2 regions of the Terribacillus sp. JSM ZJ617 genome follow, and region 2 is predicted to be linked to the other one. Evidence: riboswitches for the same ligand, from Rfam matches in the RefSeq annotation. Region 2 holds a riboswitch; the other holds the start of a gene.
The links. A riboswitch is a leader RNA that binds a small molecule or an ion and turns the genes downstream of it on or off. The one in region 2 is predicted to bind S-adenosylmethionine.

Region 1 (7,647 bases), on a different contig from region 2:
GAAGATGGGGAAAGGTATCACATTATCAGCTGAAGAAGTCGGTGCCTTGCTTCGCGTGCTGCAGGAGCAGGATTGACATGCTGCCGGAGGAGTTGGTTCAGTTAGCCAAAGAAAGGATGGCTCCTTATCCTTGTGAAGGTTTCCTGCCCGGGAGAGGGCCGAAGCATCCGGTTCTCTTCTTTATAGGAGAAGCACCGGGAGAGACGGAGATACATAGCCTGATGCCATTCAGTGGGCGAGCAGGCAAGGAGCTGGATCTGTTTCTGGAGCGAGCAGCTGTGGATAGATCGGAAGTTTTTATTTCAAGCGCAGTCAGAAGCAGACCTTATCAATATAAAACAAAACAAATACGCGGTGAGACTGTCACGAAAAAATATAATCGAACACCGACCAAGGCTGAAGTGCTTGCACATGCGCCTGTGCTTGATTATGAAATTGCCCAGACGGAACCGGAAATTCTCGTGACACTGGGGCGAATAGGCTGGGAGAGGATAACCGGTTCGAAGGAAAAAATCACGGAAGTCGCTGGAAAGCTGATAGAACAGCCAATACAGCAACTGAAAAGCATAGAGGAGGATTCCTTTGTGCTTTCCGAGAAGATATATCGTATCTTCCCGACCTACCATCCAGCGTCTGTATTCTACAATCCAGGTCTGCGGCCGGTAATTGAAGAGCATGCATACAGTATTCGCGAACTTCTGAACAGATAAGGAGAGGTGTAATGGAGAAAATCAGGGGTAAAGTGACAGGGTTTGAGCTGAATAGCCAAGACCCGGAAAAGGCAGCTAGCTTCTACGCTAATGTTTTTGGCTGGAATATTGGCGCTCCGAGTTGGGGTTATCAAAATATGGAGACAGCCGGAGGAATTGATGGCGGAATAAGTAAAGGACCGCATGATTTTCCGCATGGAACAAGAATCCAGATTGAAGTGGAAGACTTGGATAAAGCAATCCTAGCAGCCAAGCAAGAAGGGGCAGTTGTTGTCAGAGAAAAGATGGAGTTTGATTCTTTCCATCTCGCTTATTTGGTTGATCCAGTCGGAATCGGCTTCGGATTGGTACAGTCTAGCACCAAAGAAGGCCAGTAACTGCGGCTTAAGCGATAAAGCCATGCGGGAGGAAAAAGCTCCTCACGCATGACTCTCACTTACTCCTCCGTTTCAAGCAGTTTTTTCGCTTTTCCATGTCTAGCTCCAAAGACCAAAAACTGCGGCTTAAGCGATAAATCCTTGCGTGAGGAAAAGGCGCCTCACTCGAGGCTTTCTCGCTTATTCCTTCGTTTCTAAGCGGTCTTTTTCGTCTTTCTGTAAAAAAAACAGGCGTATCAGCTGACTGATACGCCTGTTTTTTATTTTGCTGCTTTTTGCAGTTTTGTGATCATCTGCAGGGCACGGCCAGTACCGATTGCAACGGATTCCAGTGGATTCGGAGCCAAATGAACAGGGACGCTGATTTCAGATGCAAGCCATTGCTGCATGCCTTTAAGCAATGCGCCTCCGCCAGTCAAGATGACACCATGGTCAACGATATCTCCGCTTAGTTCAGGCGGGCAGTCTTCCAATGTCATGCGAATTGTTTCAAGGATCTGTTCCAAAGATTCCTTAAGAGCTACTTGTACTTCCTTAGAAGAAATACCCACAGTCTTAGGTAATCCTGTTACCATATCACGGCCGCGGACATCCATCATCAATTCATCATGGTCAATCAAGGCATAGCCGATTTCCATTTTGATCTGTTCAGCAGTTCTTTCTCCAATGAGGATATTGTACTGCTTGCGGATATATTGGATGATCTCTTCATCCATTGAATCTCCGCCGATGCGGACAGAACGGCAAGATACAACGCCGCCGAATGATATAATACCTACTTCACTTGTACCACCGCCGATATCGACAATTACATTCGCAACTGGCTCATCTACTGGCAGATCAGCACCAATTGCTGCCGCAATTGGTTCTTCAATCAAGTGGACTTGTTTTGCACCATACGATTTGACCGCATTATGTATAGCGCGTCTTTCAACGGATGTGCTGCCAGACGGTGTGCAGACAACGATAGTTGGTTTGCGAAGGGAAGAGCCCATCACCTTGCTCACTTTTTTCAGGATTTCTTTCAGTAATTGAGCTGTTACATCATAGTCGGCGATTACGCCATCTTTTAATGGACGAATCGGTACGATATTCTGTGGTGTTTTACCAACCATTTCTTTCGCTTCTGCTCCAACTGCCACAACGTTTTTTGTTTCCATATCAATTGCAACCACAGATGGTTCATTCAATACGATTCCTTTTTGTTTCGTATACACAAGTATATTTGCAGTGCCAAGGTCTATTCCAATTTCGGGATTAGCAAACATTATATTTCCTCCAATAATGACATATTTCTACTATATTCATTCTCCCCCGTATAAAGCTTTATGGGGGTAGATCTGTCAAAGAGCCAAAAAGGCGCTTAAATTCGACATAATTCATTCTATCACCTGGTATAGAGGTGTTAAAGAGATACCTTTATCCTAATTTGGCAGATTAAACTAAATAGATTAGGAGTAAAGGATTATATGCAAGGGTTAAGCGTAAGTCAATTTACAGATAGATTACAAATACTGATCTATTGTTACAAAAACTAGGAATGAAAAAGGTGTCAATCCTAATTTACATCCAATAAATAGTAAAGCGTCTGTTTATTACTAGTTTCATAGTCGGCTAAACGGGTACGATTTCGCATAAGAATCGGACTTTTCGCAGTGCTGTACAGGTTTGAGTGCCTATTGGAAATTCTAGGCTGCAATATTACACAAAAACCCATGCTATGATGTTGCTGCAACAGGAAAACATACATCTCGAAAGGAGCAACATCATGTTTAAGAAAGTATTAGTAACAACACTATCTACAGCTATTCTAGCGGGAGGCGCATTGGCAGGAACAGCAAATGCTGCACCAGCTCAACCAACGAAAGAAGAAGCTCAAGTGCACGTAGCACAAGTAGTGAAAAGCGGATCTTTCTCTTCTATCGAAGATTTGAATAAATGGGTGAATGAATATCTATCTGCTTATAACATTCACATTAATACTGATAGCTTGCTAGCGAAGTACAATGTTCAGCAGCCAGCTCAGCAAGAAAAAGCACAGACTCCTGCTCAAGCAGCACCTCAGCAAGAGCAAGCAAAAGCACCAGCTGCTCAGAAAGAAGAGCAAAAAGCTGCTGCTCCGAAAAAGGAAGAAAAAGCTGAAGAGCAAGCAACTGAACAAAAAGCTCAAGCTCCAGCACAAAAACAAGAAACTGCTTCTGATAACAAGCAAACAGAAGAAAAGCAAGCTGCTGAAGGCCTGAGTGCATTCGAACAGCAAGTAGTAGACTTGACTAACAAAGAGCGTGAAAAAGCTGGTCTTAAAGCTTTGAAAGCCGATACTGAACTAAGCAAAGTAGCACGTGCGAAATCCAAAGATATGGCTGACAATGGTTACTTCGATCACAACAGCCCGACTTACGGTTCTCCGTTCGATATGATGAAATCTTTCGGTATTTCTTATAAAACTGCAGGTGAAAACATCGCTCAAGGACAAAAGACTCCTGAAGAAGTCGTTGAAGCGTGGATGAACAGCCAAGGTCACCGTGAGAATATCCTTAACCCTGAGTACACTAACATCGGTGTAGGTTATGTAGAAAACGGTAACTACTGGACACAGCAATTCATTGGTAAATAATTCAGATTATTGTATAATGAAAAGCAACCGATCATGATCGGTTGCTTTTCTTGTATGCAGGGAGTGATTATATGGATCTGATTTCGCTGCTTGCGGAGGAGCGAATCAAGCAGGCTGAAGCAAATGGAGAGTTCCGTAATCTTCCTGGTGCTGGAAAACCTTTGGAGCTGGAGGATCTCTCCGGTGTACCGGAGGATATGCGTATGAGCTATAAGATCCTGAAGAATGCTGGCTACATTCCGCCAGAGATGGAGCTGAAGAAAGAGATTGTAGCACTGCGTGATCTGGTGCGTGTTTGTACGGACGACACAGAGCGGGCAGCTTTCCGGAAGCGCATTAGTGAGAAAGAGATTCAATACGAAGCGCTGCTTCAAAAGCTCAAGCGAAATTCGCCAGGAACACTCAGTCAATATCGGGAACAAATTGAAAACAATCTAACATAATCAAATAGTATTTTCTTATCACGAGAGGTGGAGGGACTGGCCCTTTGAAGCCTCGGCAACAGGCAGTAATGCACTGTGCCAATTCCAGCAGACGAGAAGTCTGACAGATAAGAGGAGCATTTTACCTTGGATAAGGAGCCTCTTCTGTAAAACGGAAGAGGCTTTTTTTACATAAATAGAGGAGTGGAAGCGATGACCAAACAAATTATCCTGCAAGCATTTGATATGACAGCCGCCAATCATAACGCCCATGGCTTATGGAAGCACCCGGAGAACAGAAGACATCGGGAGTATAAGTCGCTGGAATACTGGATGGAGCTTGCGCGCCTTTTGGAAAAAGGAAAGTTCGATGCGGTGTTCTTCGCTGATGTACTTGGCGTCTATGATGTTTACGGAGGAGATGAAAAGGCAGCCTTGCGTGATGGCGTGCAAGTACCGCTTAATGATCCAGCCTTCGCTATCCCGGCCATGGCAGCTGTGACGAAGCATTTGTCCTTCGCTGTCACAGTCAGTACTTCGTACGAACAGCCTTTTCATAATGCACGTAAATTTTCGACGCTCGATCACCTGACCAATGGGCGAGTGGCTTGGAATATCGTTACTTCCTATTTGCCGAATGCAGCCCAGAATTTTGGACTGGAGAAGATGGTAAAGCATGATGAGCGTTACAGAATAGCTGATGAATTCCTGGAGGTTTCTTATAAGCTGCTTGAGGATAGCTGGGAAGAAGATGCTGTTATTTCGGACCCGGAAAGAGGGGTTCTGGTGGACGCAGAAAAGGTGCACCGCATCAAGCACAAGGGTACATATTTCTCGGTGGAGGGACCACATGTAAGTGAGCCATCCCCACAGCGCACACCGGTGCTCTACCAAGCAGGTACTTCCGAAAAAGGCAGGGATTTTGCCGCAAAACATGCAGAGTGTGTGTTTGTCGGCGGACCGACACCAGAAAAAATCAACTATTATATAGAGGATATCAAAGCGCGTGCGGAGGCTTATGGCAGAAGCCACGATGAAATCAAGGCCTTTACCTTCCTGCACGTCGTTGTAGCTGAAACAGAAGAGAAGGCTCATGCTAAATATGACGAGATCAAGCAATACTGGAGCGCAGATGCTGCCAAAGCCCAGTATGGCGGATCCACAGGCTATGATTTAGCTTCCTATGAAAATGAAGAAGAACTGTTCATGTACAAGCATACGGAACAAGGTCAATCGCGAGCTGCTTATCTGACAAAGGATGCTGCCAAACCATTTACGGTAAAAGAGATCCAGGAGAAATTCAGTCAGCCAGCTGAAATGGATATCATCATTGGCAGTCCTGAGCAAGTAGCGGACAAGATTGAGGATTTCTTTGTGCGAAGCGGAGTGGATGGCTTCAATCTGACACATTACATTACACCAAAAGACCTGCAAGACTTCGTGGAATTGGTTGTACCTATCTTGCAGGAGCGGGGATTATATAAAAAGGATTATGCAGAAGGAACTTTTAGGGAGAAATTATACGGACAACCGCATCTCGCTGCGGCACATCCGGCAAAACAAGGAAAGAGGAGCTGAGCTTTTAGCTCCTCTTCTCCTATTCCAGATAAGTGAGAGTTCCCTTGCCGTTTTTATATGATACATTTGCCAACGCACCATTGATCATCGTGAACTGCGGCGGCATATGTCCAATATCGGCGTCGTAGATTATCGGCAATCCAATTTCATCTGCGAATTCATGAATCATCTGTTCGTCTGTATAATCCTCTGAAGGAGTGCTTCGAGAAGGCCTACCAAATAGTAATCCGCTCGCACCGTTGAACCAGCCGTGTTCCTTCAAATGCCAAAGATTCCGGTAAGTTTCAGCAGTACTCCAATCCAACCATTCCAAGTAGACGAGCGTATCTTCTTTAAAAGATTCCCGCCAAGTTTGAATAGGAGCATATTTCGTCCCGGCGATAGCGGTCAGGGTATTCAAGCAGCCACCGATTAAGCGGCCAGTAAAGGAAACGGCTTCACCTGTCGTGGTTTTCCATTCTGTTTTGCTGTCCAAGTCGAAGCCCTCAGGATTGTCTTGATCAAATAGCGCATCCCATGATGATTGATACATAGGGGATGAGTGCTGCGCCATGTGCTTGCGGGACGTTGCAGATAATATCTTATGCCATTGCTTCGTTGTTTCATCGAGTGCTTCCATATTCAAATCAAAAAAGTTAGTCGTATGGGCAGTTGCAAAATTTGTTTGGAGTGTATAGCTGCATAGAAGTGTGCTTGTGTCCGAATAACCAATCAGCCATGTGGGCTTGCTCTTGGATAGCTTGTCCCAATCAAGCATGGGCAATACTTGTACAAGCAGTTCTCCTCCCCATGGCGGCATGATTGCATCGATTTCCGGATCACTCAGATAAGCCATCAGCTCGTTAGCTCTAGTTTCAGCAGAGCTGCTTCTAGCGGCTTGCTGTGTCCAGACGGTTTCTCCAATGATCACATGATCACCGAGTTTCTCGAGCTGCATTTTAGCTTTATGTATTTTGGAATGCAGAGGAGCAGGAACTCCGCTTGACGGAGCAGTAATTGCGAAAGTGGAGTTGGGAGTCAAAGCGCTTGGATACATGGTCGTCATCATTATCACCCTTTCCTTTTCCATATTATAGCATTATCTCTAGGTCGTTTGATTCGTTGTTACATGGGGAATGGAATACCAGACATTCGCACATTTTCACATTTATAAAACGAGGGAGTTGAGTGAATGATAAATGTGTTGTTTATTTCTTTAGGCAACATCTGCCGCTCGCCGATGGCTGAGGTGATTTTACGCAAGCGTATAGAGGAACAAGGGCTATCTGCATTTGTAACAGTCGACTCAGCCGGTATCGGCCACTGGCATGAAGGGAAGGAGATGCACCCTTCGGCTCGTGAGCTTCTCGGCCATAAGGGAATTTTGATGGTAAATCATGTGGCTAAGCAAGTCCAGTCAGAAATTTTAGGAGCATACGATTATATCTTCGTAATGGATCAGCTTAATTTGCGGGATTTGTCAGCTATAGCTCCTGCTCATACGTCACGTTATCGGCTTTTCTCAGATCTTATTCCAGAGCGTGCTGGAGAGGATATCGAAGATCCATTCTTCACTGGTGAATTTGAAGCTGTGTATGAGATGCTCGAGGCTGGGTGTGCGGAATTGTGCGAGATAATAAAACAACAGACACAATGGAAGGAGCCGGTATGATGAAAAGTAAATTCACGTTAGGTTTAACGATTGGTGCTACTGTCGGCGGCTTGATTTCGTTATGTGATGCACAGACAAGGGATCATGTACGCGGTAACTTGATGCGTGCAGGTTCTGAAGCAGTGTTCTACCTCCGCAATCCTGGCGTCTTAATGGATGATGTAAAAACCTCCTATGCTCGAGTGGCGACTAGTTTATCCACTACGGCTGATAAAGGCTTGAGAGGACTAGAGGAAGTACAGACTGCTCTTCAGAAAGTGAGCAAGCTGGACGATCAGATCGAATTACCGGC
Region 2 (7,647 bases):
AGCCTCACTGTCTGTCAAAAGGACTACTCTTGCATTTTCATCATGTTCTGCCTGGGCCAGCAAATCCGCAGCTATAAATGCAGGATCAGCAGTTGCGTCTGCAATGATAGCTACTTCGGATGGGCCAGCAATCATATCAATCCCAACCTGACCGAAGACGAGCATTTTCGCCGCAGCTACATACGCATTTCCCGGTCCGACAATTTTATCTACTGAAGCGATCGTTTCCGTTCCATATGCCAGAGCTCCAATCGCCTGGGCACCGCCAATTTTATATATTTTATCCACGCCGGCAATTTCAGCTGCAGCCACTAAGACAGGAGCAATCGCCCCATTGTTCTTCACTGGTGTTACCATAATGATTTCCCTCACACCTGCCAGCCGTGCTGGAATGGCATTCATCAGAATTGTCGACGGATATACCGCCTTGCCTCCAGGCACATATATACCGATTCGCTCCATCGGCAAGATGAGCTGACCGAGCTGTTTGCCTTCCTCGGCAGTTATGATGCGGGATGCTGTGACTTGCTTTTCATGAAAAGCACGAATATTTGCCGCCGCTTGCTTTAAAGCTGTCAACGTCTCAGGTGCCAATTTGGCTTTTGCCTCTTTTATCTCAGCTTCCGACACAAGAAGCTGATCTGTTATTGTATCATCGAATTGCTCAGTATATTTCCGTACAGCCTGATCGCCTTCCAGCCGGACATCCTTCAAAATAGCCGATACAGACTGAAGAACCTCAGGGTCAAAACCGCTGTCTGCTTTCCGGGTGCAAAACTGTTCCAGGAATTGCGTACTGGTAAGCTTTCTCATGATTGCGTCACCTCTTCCTGTAAAACAGAAAGGTAAGGCTGGAGAATATTGCGTTTCATTTTTAAAGAAGAACGGTTAGCAATGACTCTGGCCGTGAAGTGCTGGATATCTTCGATTACTTCCAAACCATTCTCTTTCAAGGTCGTACCTGTTTCGACGATATCGACAATGGCATCTGCCAATCCAAGCAGCGGTGCCAATTCCACGGACCCTTCCAGCTTGATGATGTCGACCGACTCGCCTTTTTCTAAATAATATTGCTTCGTGATATTTGTGTACTTGCTGGCGATCCGTTTCTTCCGGTCCGGCCAAACTTTATCCTTCTCAGCAGCAACCGCCATCTTGCAAGCACCAAATGGCAATGGGAAGAGATTGAATACATCTGGCTGGAATTCAGCAATGATGTCTTCTCCTACGATTCCCAGATCTGCAATGCCATGCTGTACATACGTTGTCACATCTACGCCTTTGGCGAAGAAATAGATTGCCTCATCCGTTTCAACGCTTAACTTGCGTCCTTTTTCCACCAATGGTTTGCTGTCGAACCCTCGTTCCTCCAAATATGCGAGGAATTGCTTTTCGACGCGACCTTTCGTTAATGCGATGACTGGTTTCATCTCTCGACCACCTCGTATCCTTCTCCGCTCTGAACCACTTGATAAACTCGATCATAATTTTCGGCTGTTGCTTCTGTCCTGATGTCTACAATTGCATTTGGATATTTATACCGCAGTGCTTCAGCTGCAATCAGACCTTGCTCATCCGTCAGCAAGCATATGCGTTCTTGTCTATGTGGTGCTGGCAGCGCAGCAGCAAGCACGTCCATATCAAATGCCAAGCCGACAGCGCTCATCTTTCCGCCAAACTGTTCGTACAGCTCGTCATATCTGCCGCCAGAGAAGCATTCAGCTCCACTTTCCGCCAGAAAACCTCTGAACATGGCGCCATTGTAGTATGGAAGCTGCTTTACACGCCCCAGATCCACGATGACATCCTGACCAAGCTCTTCCAAAGCAGCCGCAAGCTGCTGAAGCTCTTGGATAACAGGTAATAATTTAGCGTTATTTTCCCACGTCCCAGCGAATTTATCTAAAATAGCTGTTCCGCCAAATGCATCAGCTAATGCAGCGACTGCTTCGGCTGTCTCCTCATTTCCTGCTTCCTTGACAAGACGATATACTTCATCTTTTCGCTTATCGTGCATCGCCTGTCTAATGTTAGAAGCATCAGCATCAATAAGTTCCAGAGAAGAAATAAATGTCTCGAAGATTTCCGTATGCCCGAGCTCGATGCTATACTGCTGCAATCCTAGTTCCCGAAGGAAGCGGACTGCTGTGAACAAACTTTCATATTCCCCATACAGACCTGGGGTCCGGATGATTTCGATACCAGCCTGATGGCTTTCGACGCCTGCATGATCTTTTTTGAATACAGATCCAGCATACGCCCATTTCTGCTGATCAGACTGCTGATTCGCAAGAGCACGAGCAACTGCAATCGTCCAATCCGGGCGCAATACTTCGATTTCCCCTTCTTCATCAAACCATTTGAGCATCTTTTTAAGTGTCATACCGGCATAAGGATTGGTAAATGTTGTGCTATACTCAATAACAGGTGTTTCAATCGATTGATAATTTCGTAAATTCACGACAGATTGGAACTTTTCATATATGCTGACTCGATTGACAAGCTGTCGACCTGTCAAATCACGACTTCCTGCTGGTAAGAACATCTATAAGCCTCCGATTCTTTCTTTATCATTCTACCACTTTACTTAGATAAAGGATTTCTGTTGATTTGAATGTAACATAATGAGATACTAACGTCAACACATAACGAAAGGAGCAAGCAAATGCCAGGAGATTTTCACGTACATACGCAGTATTGCCAGCACGGCGCAGACGATAAAATGGAAGCCTACGTTCTGCAGGCAATCGAAAAAGGACTTACCCATTTATCATTTACAGAACATGCTCCGCTTCCGGAAGGCTTTACGGATCCCGCTCCACATCGTGACAGCACCATGGACCGAAACCAGGTGGAAGCTTATGTAATGGAAGGCAAAGCGCTGCAAAAACAATATAAAAATGAACTGCAAATCAATATTGGCTTTGAAGTTGATTATATCAGAGGCTACGAACAAGAAACACAAACTTTCCTCGATACATACGGTCCTGAAATGGATGATGGTATCCTTTCCGTGCACATGCTCCAAGCACCGGATAAGTCTTTCTTCTGTATTGATCATAGTGAGGAAGAATTTGGACGTGCTGCCGATGCATTTGGAGGACTTTTACCATTATATAAAGCTTATTATGATAATCTCCAGTCTTCCATTGAAGCTGATCTTGGTCACTATAAACCAGGAAGAATTGGTCATGTTACGCTGATTCAAAAATTTCAGCTTGCTTATCAGAAGCCGGCTTCTTTCTCACAGGAACAGAAACACATTCTGGAACTCATAAAGAGAAAAGGATATGAGCTTGATGTGAATACAGCTGGTCTTTATAAACCATTATGTAAAGAAATCTATCCGCCAGTTGAGCTTATAGCGCACGCAGCAAAAATGGGAATTCCGCTTGTTCCTGGTTCAGACAGTCACGCGGCTGGGGGAATTGGTAAGGGTTTTGAATATTTATCTGAGTATTCTCTTCACATTCCGCAGAGATTGGCTTTATAAATAAGAAAAAACAGCTACTTGTTTGTCCCAAGGTTGCAGCTGTTTTTTCTACTCCATACTATTTAGTTTTGTTGTTGTAAAAGTCCGCCTAGTATATTTTTCTATAAGGCAGAACCAGTTTTCACCAATAAGCTAGTATGCGGTATAATTCCGCTTGTTCCCATACTGGAATAAATACATATTTTTCTCTTATGAAAAGCTGAAAAGTCATTTTTCCGAAGTATTTTTCTTTTTTGGATAGCCAATTAAGATGGCGATAATGCCGCAAATACCTACCAAGATTGGATAGAAGCTGTAGGGAATGATACTGATTGGCGAAATTCCTGCTACGGTTGCAGCAGTCAATAATTGCGCTCCATATGGTAGAAGACCTTGGATGGAGCAAGAGAAAAGATCTAATATACTAGCTGACTTTCTTGGCTCTATCCCATACTCATTTGCAATATTTTTGGCTAGTGGACCAGTAATCATTATAGAGATTGTGTTATTAGCAGTTGATACATCAGTTAGGCTAACAAGCCCTGCGATACTAAATTCGGCACCCTTTTTCGTTTTAATTCTACGCGTTGCAAGGTGCAGAATATAATCAATTCCTCCATTAAACTTAATTATCTCTACCATTCCAGCTATTAATATTGCAAGGAAGGCAATTTCATACATACCCGCCATTCCATCACCAATCTGCTGCATCAGGCTCATGAAATGGTAGCTGCCATCTATCCAGCCAACAGCTCCCGCAAGAACTATTCCCAGCACAAGTACGAGGAAGACGTTCATACCAATTAAAGCAAAAACTATGACTAGGACGTAAGGAATTATCTTTATCCAATTATAGTTTATATGTTCTACTTGAGCTGATTCACCAATAGCGATAAATCCTAAAATGATACACGTAACAATAGCTGCAGGCAACACAATCAAAAAATTAACTTTAAATTTATCTTTCATCTGTGCGCCCTGCGTACGAACGGAAGTTATCGTTGTATCTGATATGAAGGATAGATTATCACCGAACATCGACCCACCAACAATCGCTCCCATCACCAAAGCCATCGAAAGACTGGTTTCATCGCTTATCCCAACTCCAATTGGAGCTAGTGCTACAATGGAACCAACAGATGTCCCCATCGACAAGGAAATAAAGCATGCAATGACAAATAAGCCTACAACTAGCAGGTTTTGAGGAACGACTGATGTAGTAAGGTTTACAGCAGACTCCACTGCTCCCATGCCTTTGGCAACTTCAGAAAACGCTCCTGCTAAAATGAATATGATCACCATCAGCATGACATTGCTATTACCTGCACCTTTGCAGAAAATATCAACCTTTTTAGTAAGAGATTCACTTCTATTCATAGACAGAGCTACACCCGCTGCTATTGTGATTGCTACTATGACCGGAAAGTTATAAAAATCTCCTGTGATAACTCCGGATCCAATAAATAAAACTAGAAAAACAATAAATGGGATGAGAGCCCATGGATTTGCTTTCTTCATTGATTCACCTCTGATTTTGTTTTATTGTAAAAAAATAAAGCCCCTCTTAGATCCATAAGAAGAGGCTTTATATCTATAAAACACTCCTCTTATCTATCAAGCCGCAGCTTGCTGGATTTGGCACAGCAACTCCATTACATAAGTTCCGCTGCCGAGATTTCTTCGGGCCAGTCCCTCCATCTCTCTAAATAAGAAGAAAAGAATATTTTTTTCACAGTAAGTAGGATTATACACATCCCCTATTTTTTTATCAATAGTTTTAGGAAGCCCAGGCATTGCTTTCACAATATCTCCTTATTAGAAAGGAAAACACGAGTAAAAGTGCTCTCTTTTGTCCCTTGTAAAATTATTGGCTGTAATGGCCTCTATTCTAATTTATTTCATCCTTAAAAAGTTATCGCTTCTAATTTCATGCATGTTTCCAATGAATGAAGCAGGAGATCGATGAATAAAAATATAATTGATTAAGTTTATGCGAATAACTCGTTAACACAGGGTGGTAATTGCTGTTTATTTGCAGTATAAGCTTCCTTTTTATGAATAGGAGGATATCATGTTCTTCATCTTCTTAATTTACTTATCATTTATCAGCTTAGGTTTACCCGATTCTATATTAGGGTCTGCGTGGCCGCTTATGAATACTGATCTTGGCGTACCGATTGGCAATGCAGGTATTGCTTCCATCATTATCTCTATAGGAACAATAGTATCCAGTCTGTTTTCTTATAGATTAATTAGAATACTAGGTACCGGCAGGATCGTGATAGTAAGTATTTCCATGACTGCTATCGCACTGCTTGGTTTCTCATTTTCTCCTTCATTTATCTGGCTGATAGTATGTGCTATACCATTGGGACTGGGTGCTGGAGCGGTGGATGCAGCTTTAAACAGGTTTGTCGCTACTCACTACGAAGCAAAACATATGAACTGGTTACATGCATTCTGGGGAGTTGGAGCTCTGCTCGGCCCTGTTATATTATCAGTATTGGTGGTTTGGGGGAATTCTTGGAGAAGTGGTTATTTTACCATTTCATTATTACAGTTTGCATTAGTCTTGCTGCTCCTCTTTTCACTTTCAAGGTGGAAAAAATACGAAACTGCTGATAGTAAGAGAATTCAATATACGAAAGAAACCAATTCAGAAAGTAAAATGGGATTGCGGAACTCCTTTAAGAAAAAAGGATCTGCCTTTGGAATGGTGTCATTTTTCTTAATAGCATCAACAGAGGCTTGTATAATGCTCTGGGGTTCAAGTTACTTAGTCAAAATAGAGAATGTCCCAGCCGAAAGTGCCGCTGGTTGGATTTCTTTGTACTTTCTTGGTATGACAGCAGGCCGTATGTTAAGTGGATTTCTATCAATACGTATAAAGAATGAAGCATTAATACGGCTGGGATGTACTTTGGCTGCTTTCGGTTTAGTTATAATGTCACTTCCATTTCCTACAATATTTACTCTATTATCCTTTGTCATTATAGGAACCGGTCTTGCACCAATCTACCCTTCTATGTTACACCAAACTCCTGTATATTTTGGAGTAGATCATTCACAAGCAGCTATGGGAATTCAAATGGCCTTTGCTTACACAGGTGCTACTTTAGTGGCGCCCTTGCTAGGACAGTTGTTGGCCAACATTTCCTTTTTGATATTTCCTTATTTTCTTCTAGTATGTGTAGCAGGGATAATGTTCTGTCGGTTGATTTTAATACGCGCTAACGAAATTAGTGTTAAGCCTAAACGATTGAGCCAATAATCAAGTCTTGAAACTTCTTGATAGGTGAGAACGTAATGAAAGACGTTAGCTGAGACTATAATCAACTTTTTTGAAGAAATGAGGCTGTACATATGGATAAAAGTTTTAAAGATAGACTGCACAATAGCAGTTTGTATCTACCAGGTGATAAAGATTTTGCAGCTCAACAACTAGTATGCCTCGAACGGCTATACGACTTTAATCAAACGCGACCAACCGAAATAGAAAAAAGAGAAGCTTTGCTTAAAGAAATGTTCGCTGAGATTGGGGAAGGTTGCTATATAGAGCCCCCACTCCACGCAAATTGGGGCGGCAACCATGTTCATTTCGGGAAGAATGTTTACGCCAATTTTAATTTAACTTTAGTAGATGACACGCATATTTACGTCGGAGACTATACAATGATAGGCCCTAATGTAACGATAGCAACAGCTGGCCATCCTATCTGGCCCGAACTCCGTGAAGAAGCATATCAATTTAATGTACCAGTAACTGTAGGAAGAAACTGTTGGATAGGTGCTGGTGCGATTCTTCTTCCAGGTATCTCAGTTGGAGACAATACAGTCATTGGGGCTGGCAGTGTAGTGACAAAAGACATACCTTCCAATGTTGTTGCTATAGGTAATCCGTGCCGAGTACTCAGGGAGATTACGGATCATGACAAAGAATATTATTTCAAGAATTTAAGGGTAGATAAGTAATAAGATGAAAGAAGCCACACTTCACTCCAAGTGTGGCTTTTTGCTATGAATTTTTGTGACTGGATTAAGCCGGATACTGTATGACGGGTACTACGTTCTTTTACACCAGACTGATCAATCTGCCAAGGTCAAGCAGAAAAATCAACTCAAAGTTTATGGGGTATTTCTTGTAAGAACAGTTTTCTTTTCTCATCCGTTGTTAC

Region 1: linked by a shared signal. The riboswitch ahead of ACH6C1_RS17990 (LLM class flavin-dependent oxidoreductase) and the one ahead of ACH6C1_RS08005 (Na+/H+ antiporter NhaC family protein) in region 2 are both predicted to bind S-adenosylmethionine.

Annotation. Positions count from the first base shown of each region.
Region 1 covers NZ_JBISEQ010000007.1:88,333-95,979, forward strand. Annotated here, with positions in the region: gene ACH6C1_RS17960 (YdbC family protein) at 1-76, shown strand, start outside; gene ACH6C1_RS17965 (uracil-DNA glycosylase) at 78-710, shown strand; gene ACH6C1_RS17970 (VOC family protein) at 722-1,087, shown strand; gene mreBH (rod-share determining protein MreBH) at 1,348-2,355, opposite strand; gene ACH6C1_RS17980 (CAP domain-containing protein) at 2,856-3,704, shown strand; gene ACH6C1_RS17985 (DnaJ family domain-containing protein) at 3,776-4,147, shown strand; SAM riboswitch class I at 4,160-4,261, shown strand; gene ACH6C1_RS17990 (LLM class flavin-dependent oxidoreductase) at 4,340-5,704, shown strand; gene ACH6C1_RS17995 (S66 family peptidase) at 5,724-6,752, opposite strand; gene ACH6C1_RS18000 (low molecular weight protein-tyrosine-phosphatase) at 6,876-7,355, shown strand; gene ACH6C1_RS18005 (hypothetical protein) at 7,352-7,647, shown strand, end outside.
Region 2 covers NZ_JBISEQ010000002.1:351,366-359,012, reverse strand. Annotated here, with positions in the region: gene hisD (histidinol dehydrogenase) at 1-816, opposite strand, end outside; gene hisG (ATP phosphoribosyltransferase) at 810-1,430, opposite strand; gene ACH6C1_RS08015 (ATP phosphoribosyltransferase regulatory subunit) at 1,427-2,545, opposite strand; gene hisJ (histidinol-phosphatase HisJ) at 2,666-3,493, shown strand; gene ACH6C1_RS08005 (Na+/H+ antiporter NhaC family protein) at 3,701-4,990, opposite strand; SAM riboswitch class I at 5,077-5,185, opposite strand; gene ACH6C1_RS08000 (MFS transporter) at 5,544-6,743, shown strand; gene ACH6C1_RS07995 (sugar O-acetyltransferase) at 6,836-7,444, shown strand; gene ACH6C1_RS07990 (NAD(P)H-dependent oxidoreductase) at 7,591-7,647, opposite strand, start outside.